2 linked regions of the Latilactobacillus sakei subsp. sakei DSM 20017 = JCM 1157 genome follow. The protein of the gene in region 2 interacts with the protein of the main gene of each other region in a pairwise test. Links are inferred from orthologs where the notes say so. Each region holds a gene or a part of one and is shown on either strand. Other genes may lie near its edges. The genes, in order: rplL and obgE.

Region 1 (3,244 bases), 590 kb from region 2 along the record:
AGTAATTATTTGGCTTGTGGTTGCTAGGCACAGAAGGTTACCTTTGAAAAGCACGTTACAATCTGAGTGCGTTCAAGTACTAACTTAACCGCCATACGTCCAAGACAATTTGTCTTGGGCGTTTTTTATTTGGCCACTCTCCTCATGTTAATCAGTGTCATTGACAATTACCAAATTGAGAGAACCCAATGTTTTCAATTCCATTACAGAACGTTTACTGAAAACGAGCTGGAGATTTACAAAGTTTCCCTATACTGAATTTGTACTTCAATATTGCAACGACATAAGGAGGCTTTTTCACATGACGGATATTCAATGCGTCATTTTTGATTGGGCAGGGACTATAATCGATTTTGGCAGTTTAGATCCAGTATTAGCATTTCAAAGTGCGTTTAACGCTGCCGGCATCCAAATCGATACCGACAGAATTAGACAGGATATGGGCATCGAAAAACATGAACACATTGCCAAACTCGCTAAAATGCCAGAGGTACAACGTGCTTGGTTTGCAAAATACAAACGCGGGATAACCGATGCCGATCAATTGCAACTCTTTAACTATTTTGAACAATTCTTGCTCAATCGCTTGAGTACAGAAACAACACTGACCCCTGCAGTTCTTCAAGTCCAAACTTATTTAAAAGCACATCATATCCACATCGCGACAACGACCGGCTACACCAAAGCAATGCTCGCAATCGCCGCTAAGCAAGCAGGACTACTTGGTTATCATCCCGAACTGATGGTTTCAAAAGAAGACGTCGCTGCTGGTCGGCCAGCACCCGATATGATTAACCACATCATGACTGCGTTCAATATCACCGACCCGCAAACAGTCGTTAAAGTCGGTGACACCGTTATTGATATGCAAGAAGGCAAAAATGCCGGCGTCTTAACCGTTGGCCTTATCGAAAGTAGTAGCCTCCTCGGATTAAACAAAGCGGAACTCATTGATCTCCCTCAAAAAATACGGCTTGCTAAATTTGCAGAAATTACTAAAACCCTTAAGGAAGCTGGCGCTGACTATGTCATTCATAATCTCAGCGAACTACCGGCCATTCTTGCAAAATACCAAACACCACAAAAGGAGCACGCCTAATCATGAACCAACCGTATTTACTTTTAACCCCTGGCCCCCTCAGCACATCAGCCGCTGTCAAAGAAGCTATGCAAGTCGACCTTAGCACCTGGGATCAAGACTACCTCGCCATCACCGAAGATATCCGTCAACAATTGGTTGCACTCGCCCAAGCCAAGTTAGACACCTACACCGCCGTCTTATTACAAGGCAGTGGCAGCTACGGCGTCGAAGCGGTGCTTAACACGGTGTGATTGCCATCAACGGGGCTTATGGTAAACGAATGGCCGATGAAATAAGCTATAAAAAAAGAACCCCACAAATGTGGAGTTCTTTTAGAAATAAAGGAAATTATTTCAAGTTAACGACAGCGCCAACTTCTTCTAATTTAGCTTTCATTTCTTCTGCTTCGTCTTTAGAAACGTCTTCTTTAAGAGCTGAAGGAGCGTTATCAACTAAGCCCTTAGCATCTTTCAAGCCTAAGCCTGTGATTTCACGAACGGCTTTGATAACTTTAACCTTTTCTTGGCCGATTTCTGATAATTCAACAGTAAAGCTGTCTTTTTCAGCTGCTGCGTCTGCGCCAGCTGCACCTGCTGCTGCTACTGGAGCTGCTGCAGAAACACCGAATTCTTCTTCGATTGCTTTAACTAAGTCGTTTAATTCTAAGATTGATGATTCTTTTAATTGATCAACAATTGCATTTACGTCTAATGCCATTTTTGTTTCCTCCATTTTATGGGTAATATTTTTTTGATAACACTTTTAACTACACAATTTTAAATTATGCAGCTGGTTCGTCTTTACTGTCGGCAACTGCTTTAACAGCATATGCGACATTGCGGACTGGTGCTTGTAATACAGAAAGTAACATTGATAATAAACCGTCGCGACTTGGTAATGTAGCCAAGGCGTTGATTTCATCAAGTGTTGCCACTTTACCTTCGATCATACCACCTTTGATTTCAAGTGCATCAGCACTCTTAGCAAAGTTAGCGATGATCTTAGCTGGTGCAACAACATCTTCGTTAGAAAATGCAACTGCAGTAGGGCCAGAGAATGTTTCATCTAAACCTTCGTAACCAGCTTTGTCTGCTGCACGACGCAAGTAAGTGTTTTTAACAACTTCCATTTGTACGCCAGCTTCACGTAATTGTTTACGTAATTCAGTAACTTGTTCTACTGTTAAGCCACGGTAATCCATAACTACGATAGAAACAGCGTTATTAAATTTTTCAACAACTGTGTCAACAATTTGTGCTTTTTTTGCAATGATTGTTTCGCTCAATTGATTCACCTCCATTAGATTTGTAAAACTTGTGGTCAAGAGTCTCTTATAAAATAAAAAACTCCATGTCCACCAAGACATAGAGAGGGATTTCAACGTATCTTCCTCGGCAGGATATTAAGCCTATTGGCACCTGAGTCTTCGGTAGCATAAATAACCAACTACAAATATAGCATGTAAAAAGCATGCCGTCAATGCTAATTTAACTATAAATATTTATTATAGCAGCATTACCTTATGCTTATTTTATTTTTCTGAAAATAGCGTATAAAATATAGTTATTCAAGAAAATTAAGATAGTAGAGGTGTTTCTTTTTGAACAATATTTTAGTTATCAATGCTGGTAGTTCATCCCTAAAGTGGCAACTATTTCAACAAACCGATTTAAGCTTAGTGGCTAGCGGTTTGATGGAACGGATGAATACCCCCGAAGCGCGCTTTACTTTTAAATTTAACGGCCAAAAAGAACAGGTCGCAATCGCTAATCTAACCTATGAAGATGGCGTTATTCGTTTATTGAAACAATTACAAGACAATGCCATTATCGACTCGCCTAGCGACATTGTCGCAGTTGGTCACCGAGTGGTTGCCGGCGCAACAACGTTTGAAAAATCAACGTTAATCACCGCTGATAATTTGGCAACCCTCAAGGCACTCGATAAATACGCACCATTACACAATCCTGTTCAAGTGGATTGCATTGAAACCTTAACGCATATCTTACCAAATTCAGTGCCCGAAGTCGCTGTCTTCGATAGTCAATTCTATCTAGATATGCCAGATGCAACCAGTTTTTATGGACTTCCTTATGAAGATAGCCAAAAATACCAAATCCGTAAATACGGCGAACACGGTATTAGTCACGGCTATATCTTACA
Region 2 (3,255 bases):
AAGCGCGTGGTTGATTATGCAAATCAATTAGGGATGCAAGTGATGATTGACATTAATCCTGGTTTGTTTGAACAACTTGGTATTTCCTATGATGATTTAAGTTTCTTCCATGAATTAGGTGCTTGGGGAATTCGGTTAGATAACGGGTTTACAGGCCAAGAAGAAGCGAAGATGACCCGTAATCCATACGATCTTAAAATCGAAATTAATATGAGTCAAGGGACAAGCTATGTTGACAATATTATGAGTTTTTCACCTAAACGGGCTAACTTATTGGGGTGTCATAACTTCTATCCACATCGTTATTCCGGTTTAGGGGAAGACTTCTTTAATCAATGTACAGCGCAATTTGCACAGTATAATTTAAATACGGCTGCTTTCGTTAATTCACATGAAGCGACTTTCGGACCTTGGCCAACACAAGACGGCCTACCAACGATGGAAGTTGATCGGGACTTAGCGATGGCGACCCAAATGAAACATTACATGTTAATGGATAATATCGATGACATCATTGTTGGCAATGCTTATGCTTCCGAAGCAGAACTAAAAACAATGCAAACGGTCTTTAATGCAGAATTCCCAGCGATTATGATTGATGTGGCTGACGATATTACAGCTGATGAACGCAAAGTGTTATTTGAAAGCTTACACAGTTATCGCGGTGACCGTTCTGAATACATTCTGCGTTCAACAATGACGCGAGTTATTTATAAAGACTTACCATTTGCAGCCCACAATACAGTTGATATAAAACGGGGCGATATCTTGATTGACAATGTTGGCTACGGCCAATACAAAGGCGAAACCCAAATTGCGCTTCAATCAATGCCAAATGATGGTCGGGTAAACGTTGTGGGCCATATTGCACCAGATGAATTATTCTTATTAAAATATTTAAAACCTTGGAGTTCATTTAAATTAATCCCGAATGCACAATAAGCGTTATACTGAAGACGATGATTAATGCGTCTTCTTTTTTTACTTAAAAATCATTAAATTAGAAGACTTTATGATTGATTATGACGTTGTCTGTTTACTTTTAGCCTAAATTTAGGTAGTATATAAGGTACTGTTTAGAAACGAGAAGGAGTCAAAATAATGTTTGTAGATCAAGTCAAAATTGATGTGAAAGCTGGTAAAGGCGGCGATGGTGCTGTTGCATTTCGTCGTGAAAAGTTTGTGCCACTTGGCGGACCAGCCGGTGGCGATGGTGGTCGTGGTGGTAGTGTCATTCTAGTCGTAGATGAAGGTCTACGGACATTAATGGACTTCCGCTACCGTCATCACTTTAAAGCCAATAGTGGTGGTAACGGTCAGAATAAACAAATGTATGGCCGCGGTGCCGAAGATACATTTGTCCAAGTGCCACCTGGTACAACTGTCCGTGATGCCGACACAAATGAATTGCTAGGCGATTTAACGGAAGATGGTCAAGAATTAGTGATTGCAAAGGGCGGTCGTGGTGGCCGTGGCAACATGCATTTCGCAACCGCTAAGAATAGTGCCCCTGAAATTGCTGAAAACGGCGAACCAGGCCAAGAACGCAGTATTCAACTCGAATTGAAAGTTTTAGCCGATGTTGGGTTAGTTGGCTTCCCATCTGTTGGGAAATCAACATTACTTTCGGTTGTCACAAGTGCTAAACCTAAGATTGCGAGCTACCAATTTACAACATTGGTGCCTAACTTAGGGATGGTTCAACTGGATGATGGCCGTGATTTCGTATTAGCCGATTTACCAGGGTTAATCGAAGGTGCCTCAGATGGTGTTGGTTTAGGGATTCAATTCTTACGCCACGTTGAACGGACACGAGTTGTTTTACATTTAATCGAAATGGACGATCAAACTGGTCGTGATCCATATGAAGATTACCAACAAATTAATCATGAATTAGAATCATATGATCCAAAAATCTTGGAACGTCCACAAGTGATTGTGGCAACTAAGATGGATCTACCAGGCTCAGCCGAATTATTAGCTGAATTCAAACAAAAATTAGCAGCGGCTGGTGATACACATGAGATTTTCGAAATTTCAAGTATTACGCATCAAGGTGTTCAACCATTGATGAACAAGACAGCCGATTTATTAGCTGAAACAGCAGAATTCCCAATGGGTGATGTTGAAGAAGCACAAACACAAAAACTTTATCAATATCAACCAGAAGGACCAGCCTTTAACGTCGAACAAGATGAAGACGGTACGTTCTACATCACAGGTGAAAAAGTTGAACGTCTCTTCAAGATGAGTAACTTAGATCATCAAGATGGTGTGATGCGTTTTGCCCGTCAATTGCGTTCTATGGGACTTGACGAAGCATTACGTGAAAAAGGCGCTCATGATGGCGATTTAGTGGCAATTGATAACTTTACGTTTGAATTTGTCGAATAATAGGGTTCAAAAAGGAAGAAATTCGACTCTGGATTCTTCCTTTTTCTATAGCATCAATATAAAAAAGAGCTTCAAGTAGGCAGTGGTGGGAAACATTGCTATAATGTTTTATATTAGAATATAGAGTAGGTTGAGAAAATGGCAGGGAAAAAGCGCTTAAATAACAGTCGTTATATTACTGGGTTTGACGGATTACGGGCTATTGGGGTTATCGGAGTTATTTTGTATCATTTGATGCCGTACACTTTTACAGGTGGTTATCTAGGCGTTCCGATTTTCATGGTGGTTTCGGGCTATTTGATTACGGATTTACTGGTCCAAGAATGGGAACAAAATCATTGGATTAATTTGAAGAGTTTTTATTTACGACGTGTTAAGCGGCTCTATCCGGGTTTATTGACGATGTTGTTTGCGACAGGTGCGTATATTACTTTATTTGAACGGCAGATGTTGCATAACTTAAATCAAATTATTATCACTAATATTTTGTACGTTTATAATTGGTGGCAAATTGGCCACGGTCAATCTTATTTTGATCGGTTTGCTAATAATGAATCACCCTTTACACATTTATGGACGCTTTCGATTGAGGGGCAATTTTATCTGTTATGGCCGTTTGTCGTTGTTGCATTAATTATTGGCTTTAAGAATAAAGGCCGGATTGCCCGTGTTTTATTAGGTGCTGGTTTAGTTTCGGCAATCTGGATGGCCATTTTATATCATCCAAATGCGGATCCAAGTCGGCTTTACTATGGGACAGATACTCGGATGTTCTCAATCTTGGTGGGGGCTGCTTTAGCTTTTGTCTGGCCATCGACAGCTTTGAAACAAAAGATTATTCCGCGCCAACGATGGACGTTA

Evidence for each region.
Region 1: the proteins of obgE (region 2) and rplL interact in binary tests that used the Escherichia coli proteins (3 or more experiments, as listed by UniProt). The link is inferred for Latilactobacillus sakei subsp. sakei DSM 20017 = JCM 1157 from one-to-one orthologs.

The regions. Positions count from the first base shown.
Region 1 is NZ_AP017929.1:790,096-793,339, reverse strand. Bases 115-3,025 are described here. They hold rplL (50S ribosomal protein L7/L12), read right to left. Parts: upstream 1,799-3,025; coding sequence 1,430-1,798; downstream 115-1,429. Other genes in these bases: LEUCM_RS03935 (acetate/propionate family kinase), read left to right, coding at 2,682-3,025; rplJ (50S ribosomal protein L10), read right to left, coding at 1,863-2,366; LEUCM_RS03950 (hypothetical protein), read left to right, coding at 1,102-1,332; phnX (phosphonoacetaldehyde hydrolase), read left to right, coding at 302-1,099. Outside these bases: more of LEUCM_RS03935, read left to right, coding at 3,026-3,244. UniProt on the Escherichia coli protein: The binding site for several of the GTPase factors involved in protein synthesis (IF-2, EF-Tu, EF-G and RF3). Is thus essential for accurate translation.
Region 2 is NZ_AP017929.1:1,384,911-1,388,165, forward strand. Bases 326-3,247 are described here. They hold obgE (GTPase ObgE), read left to right. Parts: upstream 326-1,101; coding sequence 1,102-2,394; downstream 2,395-3,247. Other genes in these bases: LEUCM_RS06950 (DUF871 domain-containing protein), read left to right, coding at 326-942; LEUCM_RS06960 (acyltransferase family protein), read left to right, coding at 2,533-3,247. Outside these bases: more of LEUCM_RS06950, read left to right, coding at 1-325; more of LEUCM_RS06960, read left to right, coding at 3,248-3,255. UniProt on the Escherichia coli protein: An essential GTPase which binds GTP, GDP and possibly (p)ppGpp with moderate affinity, with high nucleotide exchange rates and a fairly low GTP hydrolysis rate.